DNA from 4 places in the Clostridium beijerinckii genome. Region 1 is predicted to be linked to each of the others. Evidence: riboswitches for the same ligand, from Rfam matches in the RefSeq annotation. Region 1 holds a riboswitch; each other region holds the start of a gene.
The links. A riboswitch is a leader RNA that binds a small molecule or an ion and turns the genes downstream of it on or off. The one in region 1 is predicted to bind cyclic di-GMP.
Positions count from the first base shown of each region.

Region 2: linked by a shared signal. The riboswitch ahead of PZA12_RS05665 (hypothetical protein) and the one ahead of PZA12_RS15510 (methyl-accepting chemotaxis protein) in region 1 are both predicted to bind cyclic di-GMP.
Region 3: linked by a shared signal. The riboswitch ahead of PZA12_RS19675 (hypothetical protein) and the one ahead of PZA12_RS15510 (methyl-accepting chemotaxis protein) in region 1 are both predicted to bind cyclic di-GMP.
Region 4: linked by a shared signal. The riboswitch ahead of PZA12_RS05095 (acyltransferase) and the one ahead of PZA12_RS15510 (methyl-accepting chemotaxis protein) in region 1 are both predicted to bind cyclic di-GMP.

Region 1 covers NZ_CP144906.1:3,360,025-3,365,415, forward strand. Annotated here, with positions in the region: tRNA gene PZA12_RS15490 (tRNA-Ser) at 1-6, opposite strand, end outside; gene PZA12_RS15495 (Spo0E family sporulation regulatory protein-aspartic acid phosphatase) at 20-190, opposite strand; gene PZA12_RS15500 (hypothetical protein) at 482-622, shown strand; gene PZA12_RS15505 (hypothetical protein) at 831-998, opposite strand; gene PZA12_RS15510 (methyl-accepting chemotaxis protein) at 1,277-2,998, opposite strand; cyclic di-GMP riboswitch class II at 3,125-3,208, opposite strand; gene PZA12_RS15515 (ABC-F family ATP-binding cassette domain-containing protein) at 3,634-5,187, opposite strand; gene PZA12_RS15520 (CD3324 family protein) at 5,341-5,391, opposite strand, start outside.
Region 2 covers NZ_CP144906.1:1,222,788-1,228,178, forward strand. Annotated here, with positions in the region: gene purD (phosphoribosylamine--glycine ligase) at 1-1,154, shown strand, start outside; cyclic di-GMP riboswitch class II at 1,409-1,491, shown strand; gene PZA12_RS05665 (hypothetical protein) at 1,560-1,862, shown strand; gene PZA12_RS05670 (BlaI/MecI/CopY family transcriptional regulator) at 2,510-2,878, shown strand; gene PZA12_RS05675 (hypothetical protein) at 2,883-3,260, shown strand; gene PZA12_RS05680 (M56 family metallopeptidase) at 3,238-5,193, shown strand.
Region 3 covers NZ_CP144906.1:4,255,290-4,260,680, forward strand. Annotated here, with positions in the region: gene PZA12_RS19665 (radical SAM protein) at 1-713, opposite strand, end outside; gene PZA12_RS19670 (3-oxoacyl-[acyl-carrier-protein] synthase III C-terminal domain-containing protein) at 965-1,951, opposite strand; gene PZA12_RS19675 (hypothetical protein) at 2,005-2,337, opposite strand; cyclic di-GMP riboswitch class I at 2,478-2,565, opposite strand; gene PZA12_RS19680 (aromatic acid exporter family protein) at 2,677-3,642, opposite strand; gene PZA12_RS19685 (MATE family efflux transporter) at 4,093-4,647, opposite strand; gene PZA12_RS19690 (methyl-accepting chemotaxis protein) at 4,815-5,391, opposite strand, start outside.
Region 4 covers NZ_CP144906.1:1,077,730-1,083,120, reverse strand. Annotated here, with positions in the region: gene PZA12_RS05100 (methyl-accepting chemotaxis protein) at 1-1,696, opposite strand, end outside; gene PZA12_RS05095 (acyltransferase) at 1,732-2,466, opposite strand; cyclic di-GMP riboswitch class I at 2,810-2,900, opposite strand; gene PZA12_RS05090 (metallophosphoesterase family protein) at 3,182-4,087, opposite strand; gene PZA12_RS05085 (methyl-accepting chemotaxis protein) at 4,346-5,391, opposite strand, start outside.

The DNA of each region.
Region 1 (5,391 bases):
TTTTCCATATAAGAGCATATTATTTAATTGTTCTCCTTAGTAATTCATTGTACTCATTCAGTGCAAAGTTTAATCTTCTACACGCTCTAATCACCTCCACATCTAATGAATTTTCTTCATCGCCCATAATTTTGCATAAGGCTTGTCTCATTCTACTAATCATCATCTCTTTTTCTTTTAAATGTTCCAAATATTTACCACCTTTACTTTTTTATTAGTATAACCTCTAAATGGTAAAATTTATGTATCACTTGTTACATAAATAGGTTGTGGCTAAAATATTCATATTATTTACATATATTCTATGTATAACCTCAGAACTTCAAATGTAATTACTTAATATGATGAACGCATGAAAGTTATATATTTCTGGATTAATAATTCCACATCTGTTTTATAACCTAATTTTCTATTGTTCTCTGTGCATATTGTTTAACATTTCTTAAGTGTATCTAATATATTAAAAGTAAATGAGGTGTTTATGATGCCAAATAATGAAAATGAAATTTTTTATATCGTTGGCGCTATACTTACTATATTAGTTAATGTGCCAGAGATTGTAAGACAAATAAATATTAATTTAAAGTTCAATGAATCTATAAAGCACCATAAAATACTATGATTAATATGCAGAAAAAGCGCTTAGAATAATTCTAAACGCTTTTTTCTTCCAAAAGTCGATCCATATATAATTAGAATTTTATCTTAGTTAATTACAGAATCATTTATTTTACTACCTGCTATTTTATAATAAAAAGTATTACTTCTAAATTTAATGAAATACTGCAAAAACATATTTTCTTATTTACAATTAATAGATATCCTAACAATTATCTTTTTCTTGATGATATTGGATAATTATAATCTTGGGTAAAATGATATCTGCCTGGATTTTCTGGTTGATTTCCTGAATCTTTTTCTTCTTCAAATTCTGCCACCATATCTTGTCTTAAATGTTTTTCATAATATACTTTTTCTTTGTCGGTTAAATTCTTCATACTTGTATCACCTCCATTTTTATTGTTTTCTTTTGTATGATTAATATACTCTAGTATAAAAACTGCAATAAAATAGACACTTACAAGTTATACGTAAGTGCCTAAATTATTTATAATTAGCATTTAAAATATTGAATTACTCTAAAAAATAAATTAACTATAATCATTAGATTATTTAAATTTTATATTTAAATTGATTCCTTATCACATCTCTAGTTTGTACATCTTCGATATATATCAGCATTATTTCTCTTATAAATAAGTAATTTTTAAATATCTTATATTTTAAATTTAGCTATAATACTTCTTAACTCTTCAGACATTTGAGATAGAAGTTTACTAGATGAAGCTATCTCCTCAACAGATGCTAGTTGTTCCTCAGCAGCTGCTGATATTGTTTGAGTCTCATCAGCTATATTACTACTTATGTTTTTAATATTATTTACCGAATCAACAGATTCTTTGGTTCCAACAGTTATTTCAGTGATAGAGTCTGATATTTCATGAATCTGCCTAGATATTTCTATTATCATTTGAAGGATTTCCTTAAAACTTGTTCCTGCAACATCAACAACATCTGCTCCTGTTTTAACTTCTTTTGAATTTTCATTCATAACTGCAACTGCACTATTTGTTTTATTTTGTACATCATTAATAATTCCAGCTATTTCTTTAGTTGCCTCTTGTGATTGTTCTGCTAACTTTCTGATTTCTTCTGCTACAACACTAAAACCTTTCCCTGCTTCCCCAGCCCTTGCAGATTCTATTGCCGCATTTAATGCTAGAAGATTTGTTTGCTCTGATATACCTTGGATTGTATCAAGTATTTGTCCAATTTTCACTGATTTCTCTTCAAGCTCGCTTATAATAAGCGATGTTTCACTGGTCTTTTTCTCTATTATTTCCATTTGGTTCATTGCCTTCTCTACAGCATCTTCACCAGCATTTGCTGATATTTTCGCCTTATCTGTTAAAGATGAAACGGATTTTGTATTTTCAGATGCTACATTTATCTTATTAGATATGTTTTCAACCACTTTGTTTGTGCTATTAGCAAAAGAAAATTGCTCATCTGCTCCATTTGCCATTGTTGTTACTGCGGATGCAACTAAATTTGATGCATCTGCTGATTGTTCAGCACTTGCTGTAAGCTCTTCAGATGATAATACTAATTGTTCAGATGTATTACCTAATTGTTTTATTAATTCAATAATGTTTTTGGTCATCTTATCTATCGCATTACTTACAACACCAAATTCACTCTTATCATTAAGACTTTCTTCTTTTATCCTTACAGAAAAATCACCTTGAGATAAAGAACCTATATATATTACAAAATCATTTAATCTCTTTGTGATACGTTTTGTTATTAGTATTCCTAATAAAATTATTAAGATTGAAGCTATAATCACAATACTTAAAAATGCTACTGTTGCAATTTTTAAATTTGTTTTATTTTGGGTGTTTATTTTTTCAGCAATTTGTCTATTGTGTTCTCCAAGTTCTACTAAATCATCTAAGAAAGCATCAGCATATGATTCAACGTTTTTCTCGTAATATTCGTAAGCTTCTTGATTTTTGTTTTCACCAGCTAAGTTTAGTGCAACTTTTCTTCCTTCCCTATATTTATCTAAATTACTATCAATCTTACTGATCTTATCAGCCTCAAAATCATCTAATTTCATTTTTTTATAAAGAGCCATATAGTTGTTAAATTCTTCAGCACGAGTATTTACATCTTTTGTTAACTCACTATTTTCATTTTTATCAGTAGTTACCATAATTCTAAAAATGTCAGCTGAAATAGCCCTTGCATTTACTCTAGACTCACTAAGCCATTCACTAGATAGCAGTCTTTCACTATACATAACCTCCATGCTTTTACTAGACGTTTGTAAAAAATAGTAACCAGTTATTCCAACTGCAAATAACCCTACTAAAGAGCAAATTATAAGCAAAGTTAATTTTTTACCTACCTTTAAATTATTAAGCCACGTCATTTTATTGTCCCCCTTATCTTCATACTAGAATCTTAAATATAATTTCATTATTATAATATATTTATTAGAATGATTAATTAAAAATAAAAAAACCAACAAAAACTTAATATATTTATGTATTACTAAGTTTTAATTGGTCGGTTGCACAACTAGCTCCAAATTCTCAAAGTTCCCAAATATAGAGAATTTTTCATTGCTTCCAATTGTTCTGTTTTATAAATACATTTACCTAATATATAGAAATATTATCATATTCATGTAAAAAAATCAATGATTCTTAACATAAATTGTCGAAATTTATTCCATGAATTTCATGATGCTTTACCATTATTTTTTTATAATGGTAATTTTTAACAGAATAAACATTCCCTATTCAATAAAATTAATTCACTAGTGTTCCTTTAATTAATATCAATTACCTTGTATGTAGTCTTCAGGGATTGAACAATGAAAAAATCCTATGCAGAATCAAAATTAATTCTACTCAGGATCTCCTCTTCATAATTTTATTCACTAAGTAAATCATCTATAAAAGCTATATATAAATATGAAGAACCTTAAAAATGAATACTAAAAACTCTATTTTTTAATGTTTCTTTTCATACATTCTTATAAAATTTTTGAGTAATATGATATCATTTATTAAAGCACACCCATTCTTCGCAGTCCCATATATCTGTAGTAATATCTTTATAAAATTCCGGTTCATGACATACTAAAATCATGCTTCCTTCATATTCCTTTAACGCACGCTTTAATTCATTTTTAGCATTAGTATCCAGGTGATTTGTTGGTTCATCTAGCACTAATACATTTGTATATTCATTAATAAGTTTACATAATCTGACTTTAGCCTGCTCTCCTCCGCTTAATATATTGATAGGGCTATCTATATGCTGCCTTGTTAATCCACACCTAGCCAATTCTCTCCTTACCTCAGTTTGAGTTAGGTGAGGAAAATCACTCCAAACATCATATAAAACTGAATTAGTGCTATTCCATGCAATTTCCTGCTCAAAATATCCTATTTTTCTATGCTCACTTAAAGTAATTTCACCATTTATAGGTTTTAGCATTCCAAGTAAGGTTTTTAGCAGAGTTGTCTTCCCTAAGCCATTAGCTCCTGTTACTGCAATTTTTTGTCCTCTTTTCATTTTTAAGTTTAAAGGTTTGCTTAAAGGTCTGTTATATCCGATAATCAAGTTGCTTACTTCAAAGATTATACTCTCTGGCATTTTTACAGTTTTAAAATTAAAATGAGGTTTTATAATTTCTTTTTTTATTTCTATTCTTTCAATCTTATTAAGTTTCTTTTCTCTTGATTTAGCTTGCTTTGAAGTTGAGGCTCTTACTTTATTTTTTCTTATATAATCTTCAAGCTTCGCTATTTCATTTTGTTGTTCCTTATATTCAATCAATCTCTGCTCTTTACGTATTTCGTATAGTTTAATAAAATAGTCATAATTTCCTTCATATCTTGTTAGTGTTTTGTGCTCAAGATGATAAACTACGTTTACCACATTATTTAAAAAAACATTATCATGTGATACTAATATAAATGCATTTTCATAATTAATTAAGTAATTTTTTAGCCATTCAATATGTTCTTCATCTAAATGATTAGTCGGCTCATCCAGTAATAAAATATCTGGCTTTTGCAAAAGTAATTTAGCAAGTAAAATTTTAGTTCTTTGCCCGCCACTTAAAGTTGAAACATCTTTATCCAGAAGTTCCTTAATTCCAAGACCTACCGCAGTTGCCTGTATTTTAGAATTAATGCTGTAAAAATCATTTTTATCTAATATTTCTTGCATGATAGCAATTTTATTTAAAGACTTTTCCATATTTTTCTCACTCATATTTTCAAGATCAATATATAAACTATTAATTTTGCTTTCTATATTAAATAAATTAGCAAATGCTTCTTTTAGGAAATTTAATGCATTAATTCCTACTTTCAAATCAACCAGTTGATCCATATAACCAATGCTGAATTTATTATTCCATTCAATGGTACCTTTATCTGGCAATATTTGATCCGTAATGATTTTCATAAAAGTCGATTTTCCTTCCCCATTAGCACCAATAAGTCCAATATGCTCTCCTTTTAATAATCTAAAAGATACATCATTAAATAATATCCTATCCCCAAATGAATGACTCATGTTTTCAATTGTTAAAATACTCATATTTTACATCTCCTTGTGTCCTCATAATAAATGATATCATCATGTAATATGAAGACCAAGTTTAAGAATAAATCTGTAATGTTTATAATCATTCTGAAAAAAGGCACATTCTCCATAGCAATGACTGTGAAAAATATGCCTTTTCTTTTATATTTAAGTAGAATTTTTTTGTTTCCTTATTATTCTTCTAATACTACCTTCAGT
Region 2 (5,391 bases), 2.1 Mb from region 1:
GTAACGGTGGAACTGCAATTGAAAATAAATGCGAAAATGTAAACATAACTGATATTGATGAATTAATTAAATTTGCTAAGGAAGAAATTATTGATCTTACAATAGTTGGGCCAGAAGATCCTTTAACAAAGGGAATTGTTAATAAGTTTAAAACAGAAGGATTAAAGATATTTGGACCAGCTGAAAATGGAGCAATGCTTGAAGGTAGTAAAAGCTTTTCTAAAGAGTTTATGAAAAAGTATGGCGTTAAGACAGCAGAATACGAAACATTTACAGATGTCAATGAAGCGCTTAAATATTTAGAAGTATGTCCTTATCCAACAGTGGTTAAAGCAGATGGTCTTGCAGCAGGAAAAGGCGTTGCTATATGTGAAACTAAAGAAGAAGCAATAGATGCAGTAAAATCGTATATGGTAGATGATATCTTCAATGGAGCGGGTCAAAAAATAGTAATTGAAGAATTCCTAGAAGGTGTTGAGGCATCAATTCTATCTATAACTGATGGAAAGACAATAATTCCGTTCATATCAGGTAAAGACCATAAGCAGATATTTGATGGAGGTAAAGGACCAAATACAGGTGGAATGGGAGTATTAGCACCAAATCCTTATGTGACAGAAGATGTGATGAAGGATTTCGAAGAAAATATTATGGCTAAGACTTTAATTGGTATTAGAGAAGAAGGCTTTGATTATAAAGGAATAATCTTCTTTGGTATTATGATTACTGCAAAAGGAACTTATCTTTTGGAATATAATGTAAGAATGGGAGATCCTGAAACACAATCAGTTCTTTATCTAATGGAAAGTGACTTAGTAGAAGTCATTGAAGCAGCATTAAGAGAAGAACTAGATAAAACCACAATTAAGTGGAATGATGGTATCTGCATAAATGTCGTTTTAGCATCTAAAGGATATCCAGGAGATTTTGTTAAAGGATATGAGATAACAATTGATGAAAAAGTTAAAGATAAAGTATTCTTAGCAGGAGCTAAAGCAGAAGATGGAGTTTTAAAGACTAACGGTGGAAGAGTATTATCAGTTATTGGCCTTGGAAAAACTCTAGAAGAAGCCAGAAAAGACGCTTACGAAAATATTAAATATGTTACTTTTGAAGGGGCATATTGTAGAAGTGATATAGGAACACATAAATAAATATATTAAAGAAATGAGCTATTAGGTATTATCATGATTTAATCAATAACACCTGATAGTTTATTTTTTGCTATATATACCGCGGTAAGTTTCTATATCATAGTCTTAATTAAGAGCTGGTTTGCTAGAAATTTAAATATAAATTTTTTATTATAGGACATATGTTAAAGTTTGTATATATTTTTTTTATTAACTATTTGTTCATTGATTTCCAACTGATTACATGTTAAAATAATCATTAAATAGGAATATTATGTATATAAGGAAACTGTGATTCGAATATTTACTTGGGCACTTTATATTCGATGAGTTAATAGTGCAACCGACCTTTTTATTAAGGTCGGTCTTTTTTTGTCCGCTTAAATAAGTGTATAGATAATAAATTAAAATTGAGGTGCAATCTTTATGTTATTTTTTAATAGGTTAAAGAAATATGATGAACATGGGTTTGATTCAAAAGGAATTCATAAAAACGGTACAAAATTTAATGAAGAGGGTTTTGATAAAAAAGGGGTTCATAAAAATGGCACATATTTTAATACAGAAGGCTACAATATAGACGGGTACGATAAATATGGATATGATAAAGAAGGATATAATAGCGGAGGATATGACAGGCAAGGATATAACAAGATGGGATATAATATAAAAGGATATGATAGGCAAGGGGAATTTTTAGAAACAAGATATAAATGGAAAGTGAAATAGAAAAATAAAAATTGCTATAAATTAATTCAATAATATATGATGCAAAAATAATTCTTCATAAAATTTCTAAAAATATTGCAATAATTCTAGGCATAATTGTGAAATGTGAATTGTGCATTGCAACATATATGTTTATTTCGTGGGGTTACGGAAATTTTGATGGAAATCATTAAATGCAGGGGTGTATCTACTCGCGCATGTTCTAAATTTCGTTAGGACAAGCAAGGGAAGAACAGCTCTGCATTAACTGTTTTTAACAGCTTATTTTTATGTACTCTTAGTTTGAATATAGATAAACAATTTAAGAATTAGACTTATTAGATGAACATATTTGCAAAGTTGATAAAACTTCAATCTCATATCTTCACTAGAAATCATAAATATATTTTCATAGCTTTTCGGAATCAAAATATTTATGATTTCAGTAATTTATCACATAAGTCTAATTTTAAATTTAGATATCTGTATTGCAAGAATTTTAGCCGTAATTGTGAATTGTGAAATGTGCATTGTGAATTGTAACAAACATATGCTAATAAGTTTTTATTAAAAATTTCTAGGAATATATTGACATGTAATTCTACAGGGTGTAGTATAAAAATATAAATACTACACCTTGTAGAATTACATAGAGGAGATGATTAAATATGAAGCTAGGAAAGATATCGGACGCTGAAATGGAGATAATGAAAATAATATGGAAAAAGAATGATCAAATTACTACAGCTGAGATTTTAGACGCGCTTCCAAAAGAAAATTCATGGAAGGTAACAACGATAATGACGTTGATATCAAGATTAACTGAAAAGGGGATTTTGAGTGTAACTAAAGTAGGAAAGTTAAATAATTATTTTCCTAAGATTACAGAAGAAGAATATAGAGCTATTCAAACGGATAATTTCTTAGAAGATATGCATAAGGGATCAGTTAAAAACTTTATGGCAACATTGTTTAATAATAAGAAAATAAGTAATAAGGATATTGCAGAGTTGAAAGAATGGCTCAAAGAGGTGTAGGCATATGAATATTCTAAATTATATTTTGGAAATGTCACTAGCAGGCAGTTTTATGTTTTTAATACTTTGTTTATTTAGGCCATTTACTAAGAAAACTTTTAGTGCTACTTGGAATTATTATATGCTATTTATAACGCTTTTAATTTTTATTATACCTATTGGGAGTTTTGTTAAACTGCCTCAAATAGTGGAACATAAGAATTATTTATCGATGCAGGATAAGAATACGGTAGTGCAGCAAAATTATGAAAAGATGCTGAAGAGCAATGATAAAAGTGATGAGATAAGAGTTTTGCAAGGGGATGGTACACTTAAGCCTGTGAGCCAGAGTCAAGTAGACTTAAAGCAGACAAGTAAGTATGGCTCAAAAAATAATGAATAGAGATATGTTACTTTATGCATGGATATTAGGTGTACTCATACTAGTAATTAAGGAAACTTACGTATATATTTCTTTTTATGAAAAACTTAAAAGTGTAAGTGATATCATTGAGGATGAGTCTATAATTAATGTTTTTGAAAACTGTAAGAAAAAATTAAATATATATAGGAGGATAATTTTAAAAGAATGTGGCGGCATTAAAAGTCCAATGATTACAGGAATATTAACACCTACTATCACAATTCCTAAGATGGACCATAATCTGGATAAGCTTGAAATAATACTGGATCATGAATTAATTCATTTTAAACGTAAAGATTTATGGGTGAAGGTAGTTGCACTTTTAGCAAATGTAATCAATTGGTTTAATCCCATTGTTTATATTATTAGAAATAGGATAAATATAATTTGTGAGCTGTCTTTAGATGAACAACTTATAAAGAATATGGATAAATCAAAAAGAAAATATTATGGAGAAATTATATTAGAGTTAATAGAATATTCTCAGAATAAATCCCTAAGCTTAGGGGCATCAGTTTGTAAAAGTAGAAAGGAGATTGAGACACGATTGAAAAATATAGTGTTTTTTAAAAAGTCAAAAAAAATAATTGTTTGTATTTCACTTATAGTAACTATGATTTTTACATCTACAAGTTTGCTCGCTTCAAAGACTGTATTTGCTAGTAATAGTGATACAGCAAAAAGTGCTAAAGGGGCAGAATTTGCAGTATTTGTAACAGATGATGGGTTATATATGTCTGAATTAAAAGAAAATAACCCAGTTCTTCTTGATAAAAATGAAAAAATTAAATTGCCGAAAATATCTAAAGATGGGTCATATGTTGCTTATACTAAAGAAGATGATTTATATATTTGCAATATAGACACTCGTGAGGTAATTGAAGTAGCTAAAAATGTAGAGTCATATGACTGGAATAATTCTGGAAACCTAATTTGCTCTGTTAAAAATGCAGGTATGTCTATGTATAATACCAATACTAAAAAGTTAGTGGATATTATAAGCAATGAGTATGATTATTTTAATATAAATTGCGATAGTAAAAATAAGGTATATGCTAATAAACAGCTAGAAAGTACTACAGACAAAGGGAAAACTATTAAATCAATAGGTGTAATTAGCTATGACTTAGATACTAAAGAAGAGAATGTTATTTTGGAAGGTAAAGAAGGAAATAATAAAGAGATTGGAGAGCAGTATACAGCATCTGAGTTATTTGAATCCATTGGATCAAGACCTAATGTTGAAAGAATATCAAGTGATGATAGATATATGTATATATGGAACAAACCTAATTCAGGCTCAATGTCAGCTGATATGACAGAATTTGCAGTATATGATCTTTTAAGCAATAAATTTATAGAAAATAATAATATGATTGCATTAGCATATAAAGATAATATTTCTCAAAATCCAGTGGATAGCAGCATAGTTGCTGTTAATAATGGCGAATATAGAGACATGTATAGTAATAAGGCATTAGGAATTTTCGATATCAAAGCTAACAAATTTACAAGTCTAATTCCAGAAAATCAAGTGTCAATGACACCGGATTATTCCAGTGACGGAAAGAATATAGTATATTCTGGAGCTAATGCCTTAAAAGATGACATATCACAAAGTTCGAAAAACTGGGAAAGTGAACCGCACTATATTTATCAAGTGAACACTGAAACAAAAGAAATAACTCAAATTACAAATAACAAATCATTTGATTTCATGCCAAAATATATATCAGAAAATCAAATATTATTTGTAAGAAAAGATGGCGATTCATTTAGTTTATGGAAGACAAAAGATGGAGTGGAAACTAAGCTTGCTGATTCTTTGAATTTTAGATCAACTTCTTATACAAATACTTGGTACTATGGTCATTATAAAACTGAAAATGTTATAGACGTATATAAAAAGTAAATATTTCATATATATGTTGCAAAAATAATACTTCATCATAATTCTAAAAATATTACAAGAATTTTGGCCGTAATTGTGAATTGTGAAATGTACATTGTGAATTGCAATATATAAGTTCAATATGATAAAATACTCAATTGTACATAAATTGAGTATTTTATTATTTTAGTAGTTACTATTATTTCTATATCTAATTGG
Region 3 (5,391 bases), 900 kb from region 1:
TTAATATGTTGTATTAATATCTCTATCTCATTTAATACTTCTTTATCACTTAGAAGTTTAAATTCTTTTCTTAATATTTTATTATACAAATCCGTTTCTTTTTCAACCATAAGAGTTAATACACCTAAATAATTTGGAGCCATAGCGCTTATTAATTCGCCTGTTTTAATTGCATGAATATCGCTCTTTTCAATGCCGCCAACTCCAGCTATAACTGTTACTGATAAAAAGATATCAGCATTTTTAACCATTCTAGCAGCATCAATTATCTCGTTACTGTTTACTCCTTTATTTATATCCTTTAAAACCTCATCACTTCCACTTTCAACACCCATATATATCATATATAAGCCTAAGTCTTTAAGTTCTTTCAACTCTTGATGAGTTTTACCTAATATTGATTTTGGTGTCCCATAAAGAGTTACCCTCCTGCATTCAGAAAATGTATTTCTTATAAGCGTTAAAATTTCTTTTAATTTTTCCGTTGGAATGATTAACGCATCACCATCTGCCAAAAATATTTTTTCTACATGCGAATACATTTCTCTAAAGTAATTTACATCTGTTTTAATATCTTCCAAAGATTTTATTGTAAATTTCTTAGATTTATACATATTACAAAAATTACATTTATTATGAGAACACCCTAAAGTTACTTGTATTATAAGACTATTACTTTCACTTGGAGGTCTATATAGTGGATAATCGTACATTATCAAACCATCTCCCCTGTTATTCTTTAATTAATATAGCATTTTTTAAGTTCTAACACTATCTCTATATATTTTTCTACTTCATTAAATCATCTATAAGAATTTATTCTCATATTAGTGATATTCTAATATATATTTATCTAAAGTATATTTACTTACTTGCATTTCATATGATAGCATCAAACTCATAAATATAACCTTCTATAGATTTTACTACAGAAGGTTATATTTATGAAGTGCATTTTCTAATACTAATATTTATATAACATAACTATACTCTGAGAACCAGATCCAATAGTCCAGAAAATTACATAGTCCCCTCTCTTAACTTTACCTTCCTTTATCGATTCATACAATGCTATGAAAGGGCTAGTAGTTCCAGTATATCCATATTTATTCCCTATATATATACTCTTATCTTCTCCTATATCTAAAAGTTGTCTTATATTTTTTATATTTATAAACGCAAACTGAGAAAAGCAGAACATTTTAATGTCTTCATTTTCTAAGCCATTTTTCTTCAGCATCTTTTTAGCAATCTCTGCTGCTGGATAAACACATGCCCCACCATCGAATGGCAACCATTTCAAATAAAGCTCACCTACATCATTTGATTTGAAGAAATTAGAGAATCCTTTACTTGGATACATAATATTATGACTTTCCTCTGTGTTTATATAATATTCTGCATCAACTATTCCACACTCTTCTTCAACTTTTTCCAAAATTATTGCACATGCAGCATGTCCATAATTTCCATAGCAAAGCTCATTATTGGGATCAGCTAACGAATCGACATCATCACAACCAATAATCAATGCTCTTTTAGCTCGCTTTGACGATTCTAAATAATTTGATATATTCTCTAAGGCAACAGTCATACCAGCACAATTTGCATTCATATCAAAACACATTACATTTCTTCCCGCATTTAATTCCTTATGTATTAAAATAGATGTTGCTGGTGCTATATATTCAGATAATATAGATGAATATACTAGCACATCTATGTCACTACCTGTCAAGTTAGCTTTATCTAATGCTGATTTTGCTACTTTTACTGCTAGAGATAAAGTTGTCTCCTGTTCATTAAACATAAAGCGTTTATCTCTACCCATTACATCTACCAATAAATGTTCTACATCCTTATCTTGTTTTTCAAAATGTTTTAAATAAATATCATTTGAAACAACTTTAGATGCATGACAAATATCAATGCAACTTAATCTTATTCCCATAATAATCTCCTAGCTAATGTAATTCAATTTAATATTATAAATTATGTATTGTTTTAAATTATTTCAATTCCCAATCCAGTGTTCCTACTTATTCTTGATAATTGCATCTTTAAAGTTATATTACTACCAACATTTGCTATAACCTTTACAAACTTGCAAGCCTTGTACATTTGAAAACATCCTTCTAACATTGGTAACATCTCTTGTCTTGAAACGTTTAACTCTCTTGCATCAAAATTTAATACATATTCTGAAGTTTGTATAGGAGATAGTTCTTTTCTAAAATCTTCAACAAAACTATTAGCATCGTCTGGTTCAAACATTCCCCATATCCTTATGTTAATCTCCTTTTTCGCCTTGTCCAAAGACAACTGATACTTTTTCATTTACTACACCTAACCTTTCTTTATTTAAATTCTTATCATATACACATATTTCAATGATTTTCTATTAAAATAAAAAGGTGCCTATTAATTATTAATAGGCACCAAAAATAAACAAATGACTAATGTTTATATAACTACATTTTGGCAACCTGGCAATCATTGAAAATAAATTTCTTTAGACCCATAGCTTTGCGGCCCTGCCTTTCGGCAAGTGTGCTATTATCAATGCATATGATATGCATAATTTTACACTTATTTTTGATAAATTTCAATATTTATACTAATATTTTTACCATTAATGGCATTAAAACTAATTTTAGTAAGTTACATTTATAACCTCTACCTATTTTGAAAAGATTCTTTAAATTCTTTCTTAATAACTAAGAAATCTTCTAAATCATTCAAAAACTGAAATAGCAACGCTCTGTTTTCAAATTCGTTTCGATTCTTAGGTAAATCCATTTTTTCATAGTCTTTTCTAAGTAAATTTAGTTTATTTATAAGCTCTACACAATCATTATCTTCCTTTAGATTCATTGCAACTTCATTTGTAAATTCTGATAATATTCTAGTTTGATCATAAGTCATATAAAATCTCGAAAAATGCCTCTTCATTCTTTTCATTGTATCTAGCTGTATTATTCTCATCTCTATATAACTCAAATAATAATCATTTTTTTTAAATAAACGATTATTATTTATTATCTGTGCCATAAATTTAGACTTATTAATTAATTCCTCAACATTCACTGATATTTGTTTTTCATAAATTGGTACAGCCTGAGTAACAAGGCTTACTGCCATATCTGATAATATAGCTCTATAATAATCTTCTATTCTTTCTTTATTCTTTTCAAATTGTTCTTCTAATGACGCAGTATATAGATTAAACATCATTGCTACTCCAATTCCTACTATCGTTAGCTGTGCCTCATTTATAATCCAAGAAACATTAATATTAGAACTCGTTAAAAGATGTGTCGATAATACAGCACCTACAACCATTCCTTCTCCCATTTTTAGTATTTTAGTTATGGGTATAAATATCAGTAAGAATAATCCAAACACAATTGGATTGTTTCCAAGCAGCATATATAGAATATAAGACAGAAGTATTGCCACTGACGAAGTAATTATTCTTCTACCTGCAACTAATAAAGCTTCTTTTTTAGTATCCTGAATACTAAGTATTGCAATTATACCTGAAGTCACTCCAAATTGTAATCCTATATAATTTGATATAATTATGGCTATTGTCGCTGATAAAGCCATTTTAAATGTTGTTGATTGTAAGTATTTCACCATTTTTAATTTATCTCCCACTATTCTATATTATATTTTTCTTGGGTTCTTTGCTTTTGCTATAATTATAGACTATTTTTTCATTTTTTTAAATTTCTATAGACATACATTTTATTGCTTATTTAAATTATAAATGCTAAAATGCAATTAAATAAATGAAAATATATGCAAACTATAATTAGTATATGAAATTATATCTTATGTTTAATAAGAATAGGAAGTTCATAAGCAAGCATTATAATCCAACTTGCAAAACAGCTTAGCGCGATACCAACTATACCAAACTTGGGAGCAAGTAAATACGCAAATGTCACTCTTCCAATCATCTGTGAGAAAGTTGATAATTAAATTAACTTTTAATTCTCCCATTCCTCCGAAATAACATTGTATTCCATTTGTCCATGCTGGTAGCATGTAGAAAAATGCCATAAAATGAAGATAAATCACACCTAATTATATAACTTTTGATCCTTCATTATGAACAAATAGCTTCATTAAATTATCAGCCCCGAAATATACTAGACCAACAAGTATACACCAAAATAATGTTTCTATTTTTAAGCCTGTCCAGAGTCCCTGTTTAATACGATTATGCTTTTTGGCTCCTCTATTTTGAGCTAAAAATGTTGTCATTCCACTACTAATACTTTGTTGTGGCGTGAACGCAAAATCATCAATTCCATTAACTGCATTAAATGTTGCTATTGCATCTATTCCCAAAGGATTTACTGCACTTTGAATTAAAACTTTTCCAATATATAAACAAGTTTGCTGCATAGCAGTAACAGAACTATAATTTATTGTAGTTTTTAATAATTCTTTATCTAGTATAATCTCTTCTTTAGTGAAATGAAGTAATGGTACTTTCTTATAAACATAAACAATACAAAAAACGCTCGATAGCATTTCTGCAGTTACAATTGCAATTGCAGTACCCGCAACCCCCATCTTTAAAAATACTACAAATATAATATCCATTACGATATTTAATACATCTGAAATTATCAAAAAAATTAGTGGTGATTTTGAATCATCTATGCTTCGTAATGTTGCAGCTTATACATTATATAAAAATGTAAAAATAAGACCTACAAATATAATCATTAAATAAGTTGCTGCAAAATAGAAATTACATTCATATTTTGCAACAACTCCATTTTAAATATTATTATTTTTTATATTTTAAACTTAGAGACAATACTCATAAGTTCTTGAGCATTATTTTCTGTAGTTTTCATAAGGTTAGCAACATTATTAGCCCTTTCCATAGCTACTAATGTTTTTTCAGAAATGTCTTGAGCTCCTACTGCGCTTTCGTCATTTGAAGCCGAAATTTCATTTATTGAGCTTACCATACTTTGTATTGAACTTAATAATTCTTCAGCCGTTTGACTAAAATCGCTTACTAAAGCTTGAACAGCCTCTGAATCCTTATAATATTGTTCTCCTGTACTTACCATATTCTTATAATCATCAATTACAGTTGTATCAATAAACTGTAATGCTTTTTCTGAGCTTGTCTTTAAATTTTTTACTGAACTCATAACTAATTTTGTTATTTCTTGAATTTCATTAACTGTATCTTTTGATACTTCTGCTAGTTTTCTTATTTCATCTGCTACTACCGCAAATCCCTTGCCAGCCTCTCCTGCTCTAGCTGCTTCTATTGCTGCATTTAATGCAAGCAGATTAGTTTGAGATGTAATTTGCAGAATAGATTCTGAAAGATCATTAATTTTATCAACAGCATTT
Region 4 (5,391 bases), 2.3 Mb from region 1:
CAGATTGTTCCGCAAGGGTTCTTACTTCATCTGCAACTACGGCAAATCCCTTTCCTTGCTCTCCAGCTCTAGCAGCTTCTATTGCTGCATTTAAAGCAAGTAAATTGGTCTGACTTGCAATGTTAGTTATAACTTCAACAATCTTACCAATTTCATTTGATCTCTCAAGTAACATTTTACTTTCTTCTAAATTGGTTTTATTGTTTTCAACAATTAATTTCATACTTTCAACAGCTTTATCCACCGCTTCAAAAGCAACCGCGCTTATGTTATGTGATTCTTCAGCTGTTTCAAGCATATCATTACATTTATTAACAACAACTCTACTTACTTCTTCCATTTCAATTGTTTTCTCGCTGGCTAAAGTCACTTGTCTTGACTGCTCAGTTGTATTTTCTGCTATCACTTGTATTGCTTTAGCAACTTCTCCAGTAACCTTAATGCTATCATCACATGAATTTGCAAGATTAGTTGAAACTTCATTTACCTTTGATGATTCATTATTTATATCTGTAATTATGCCTCTTAATGCTTCTATCGTATGATTAAACGCTGTAGCAAGATTTCCAAATTCATCTTTGGATTTCACTTCTATTGAACCACTTAAGTCTCCAGTAGATATAACTTCCGCGAACTCATTAAGGCGTACTAAAGGTTTGATCAACTTAGTTGCTGCTGTAAATATAGCTGCTGATAAAATTACGATAATAGCTATAACTATCCCAATCATAATCAGTATCAAATGATTAGATGAAGCAAAAAGTTCATCCTCATAAACAACATTTATAACTGTCCAACCAGAAATCGGTGCCTTTGCATAGAATGCAATTTTTTTCTCAGATCCACTTCCAAATTTAAAAACTCCTGGTTTATCACCTTGAATGGCTTCATTAAGTTTAGTAAGATCTGAATCGTTAACTGTATTTATTTTCTCTTTCATGGCCCAATCTTTATTTGGGTGAACTATAAAAGTTCCATCACTTCCTAATAATACTCCGTAACCTTTTTGACCATATTTTAGATTTTTAACTTGATTTTCTACTGCTTCAATAGCCAAACTTGAGGCAGCTCCTGCTGTAACTTTTCCTTGTGCATCTTTATTCCACGCAACCATCATTACAACATTCTTATCATAAGCTTCAGAATATGTAGGCTTAAATATTGCATCATAAGGAACGCCATTTGTCTTTGAATATCTTTCTGAAGCTTCTGTTGCAGCACCTTTAGCCCAATTAGCAGTTGCAAATTTTCCATTGCTTACATTATAAAATCTCGCTTGTAGCTTATTCAAACTATCAGCGTTACTCCATTCACTAGGCTCTAGGCTATTTAGTATATGGACTGCTGCATATTCGTCTGGATATGTATTTTTAATAAAATTAAATCTTGATAAATTTAAATCATCTATTATGTTTAATGATCCATCTGTGCTATTTAAATTTAAACCAGGATTTTTTTCCAAAACTTGTTTAAGCACTGGGCTTTGAGCTGTTTCTTGAACTTCTGCCATTCTACTCGTCAGCCATGTATTAATATGACCAGTTGCTTCTGTTGTTCTTAATGACATGGAATTCACTAATTCGCTTTCTATAATGCTCCTAAAATTAATATATGCAAATCCTGTCAGCGATATCAATCCAACTATTACTAGCGGCAATATTATTACCATTAACTTTGATTTAAATGATATTCTCATGATTAATCATTTCCTCCTTAAGGTGTACAAATTTTTTACTCTTGAAATTCACCGTTATGCAACCATATATGCTTTAATTCTTCCTGATTTCTATCTAATGTTTTTCTCTCTCTCATAGCCTTTGCTGGTATACCCGCTACCAACTCATTTTTTTCAACATTTTTACCGACTAAAGAAGAAGCTGCTACTATTCCTTGTTTTTCAATTGTTACTCCAGGCAATATAGTTGAATTAGAATATATTTTAGCGTAATCTTTAATTACTACTTTTGCATATGTCCTTAATTCATGTTCATGCTCCTCATGAGAATGAGTAAAAATTGTAACGCCTTCGCCAATTCCTACTGAGTTACCTATTGTTATTCCACCTTTTGAATCTAGGAAAGCACCTTTGTTCATAAATACGTTATCTCCTATTTCTATATTGTCAGGAACATTGAAACGTACATTTTCTTCAGCTATAAAATTCTTTCCGCATGACTTAAATAATTTTTTTGCTAATATCTGTCTATAAGGAATAGCAAAATTGGCAATTAAGCACATAGGTGATTTATCTAGTACATCCCATAAAAAATGAAGATATCTTTTTTCTTCTGAAAATTCTAATTCATTATTTTTAGGTAAATAGTCCCCATATAATTTCATTTCATCTAATATTTCGTATGGAAAATAACATTTTAGAGAATTTAAAATTTCTATTACGCCCTCTTTATTTATCCCTTGTTTTACTATGACTTCTACTTCATTTAATAATTCGTCTATTTTACTCATATCATTTCAGATTATTAAAATCGCAAAAAATAATCTTTTCGCCTCCTTCATAGTCAAACTTTCAACGCGATTTTATAAGCAACATTAAGTCAAACTGTTTGTCCAACTTATTTTAGTTTTGCTACTAATTACTATGATTATATTTTATTAGCCTTCTCCACTCCCTTCTGATCTTTTAATATTATTTATAATTCAAACTTCAAATCTCTAGCAGCAAATACTTTGCACTTGAAAAAATAATAAAAATAGCTTTCTTATTGTAAGTTTTAAGAGCGCAAAAATGGTGTCTACATAATTGTGGACACCAAAATTAAAATATAAAATTTATTATTCATAGATACATTTTGGCAACCTGACAATCATAGAAAATTAAATTTTTCCTTAGACTCATAGCTTTGCGACCCTATTTTTCAATAAGTGTGCCTATTGATATTATATTTTTTTCATTTTTATTCTATTATTACATCTTTTACAACATTTTTCAACTTATATACACTAAATTTAAGTTACAATATTGTAAAAATGGATATTATTTAATCGTTTAATTCAATATAATACCATTTATTCAATATAATATATTTATAAATTTAAATATATTATATATATTTTTCTTATCGCCATGCTAATAAATTCATTTAAAAATCAATAATTTTCTTCAATTTCATATATACCAATTCATGAAAATATATCTCCTAAAATTATTCTTTTATAGAATTTACTTTTTAAGTTCTGTATCAAACTCTCTTCTTGTCCAAGTTTTAAAATCAGCTGGATTTTCTTCATTAATTAAAAATACTCTTGCACCACGAGGAATTTTGTCATCTCCATATCCTCCGTATCCAGTATATCCAGCATATCCAAGCCTAACACCATCTAAAGCAGCACAGTAATTATTAAAATGATCATGCCCTACAAATATACCTTTCACATCACCAATTTTAACTATTTTGTTAAATAAGCATAAATTTATCTTGGCACAGCTCTCATCTTCAAGCCTTTCACCATTTACTAATCCAGTCTTACATGCCTTTTTAAACTTCTTTAAAGGTATATGAAAGAACATAAGCGCAGGTATTAATCTTTTATATTTTTTCTTCAAATTTATCGCTGTTCTTTTATACCACCATATTTGAGTAAGTTTTATCCAATCATATCCTCCAATAATGGCAGGAGCGTATTTTCCTGAATCTATCATATATATATTAAATTTAGGCGTTTTATCTTTTGAACTTTCTACAAGAAGATTATAATTACCTATCCTATCAAAAGTTTTATACCCCACTTGACTCAGATTATGTTTAAAGCTCATATATAAATTCATCATTTCTTCTTTCGTCATCATATTATGTTCATCATCATGATTACCAAAAACTATACACCAAGGTACATTTCTATTTTCCATTGGCTCCGCTATATGATTTATAGCTTTTTTTACATCTTCTGCTGTCTGACATTTGCCATCAATAATATCTCCTGATAATATAACCATATTGGGGTTTTCGTAATCTAATATCTTATTTATAAGCTCTATAGATTTGTCTCTGCTCGGTCCTTCATGTATATCTGTAAATTGAACTATTTTAAACTTGCCATTACTATCAAACCTAAGGTTATTTTTCATATATATTCACCTTTCTTAAAATATAATATTATATGAAAACTAGGTTGTATCTGACACTAACTATTTGCTAATTAGACCTTATTTTAAATTGTAAAAGGATCATTGCATTTTGCAACAATCCTTTATATCTTATAAAACATTAAATATATATTTTTTAATTAAATTTCTACATTTATCAATTAATTTATCACTTGGCTCACTAGAGTCTTAAACGTAAATTTATTATTACAACATATATATCATAATGATTTTATATTTTTATAGTTTAAATTCTTCAATTTTTTCTTTCAATTCCTCAGCCATATCTTTTAAATTATTAAAATTATCAACAAAGCTTTCTGTTGACGCTGTCACTTCTTGCGCTGTCGCTGAAACTTCCTCTGTTCCCGATGCTGTTTCTTCTAATATCGCTGATAAGTTTTCTACTTTTTCAACTACATCATCCTTCATATTATTTATGTTACTCACACCTTCAGCTATTTTACTCACCTTTTCTGTTAAACTTTCTATAGCTGTTACTATTTCTGTAAATATCACTTCTGATTCTTTAACTGCATGCTCTTGATCATCTACTGTTCCACTTGTTTCTAATACCCTGTCAACTGCTAATTCTGATTTACTTTTTATTTCTTTTATTATTTCATCTATTTGTTTGGCTGAAACTGATGTCTCTTCTGCAAGCTTTCTTATTTCATCAGCGACTACTGCAAATCCCTTTCCTGCTTCTCCTGCTCTAGCTGCTTCTATTGCTGCATTTAAGGCTAAAAGATTTGTTTGCTCTGTAATCGCACTTATTGCCTTATTCATGGTGCCTATTTTCATTATACTTTCCGAAACTTCACTTACAACATCTTTTACTGATTCAGTACTTTTTTTAGTTTCATATGATTTATTTATAACGGTCTTTACAATCTTTATTCCATCTTTACCTAAATCATTTGCTTTTATTGCCATACCATTTACACTTTCAGTCGCTTCTTCTATCTTATTCATAGATTGAGATAGTAAGTCCATGCTGTGTGATATCATTTCTAAATTGTTAGAAGACTCCATAGTTCCACTTGATATTTGATTTATTGTCTCACTTACCTGATTCATCGATATTGCTACTTCTTTGCTCATACTAACTGAATTTATAGCATTTTTATTAACATTTATTGCCGAATTATCAACACTCTTAATTAATTTTGCAATATTTTTCTGCATTTTATTAAAACTATTTTCTAGAATTATAAATTCGCGAATATGATTATTTATAATAATTTCTTTGTTAAATTCTCCATTCGCAGTTCTTTCCATTCCAT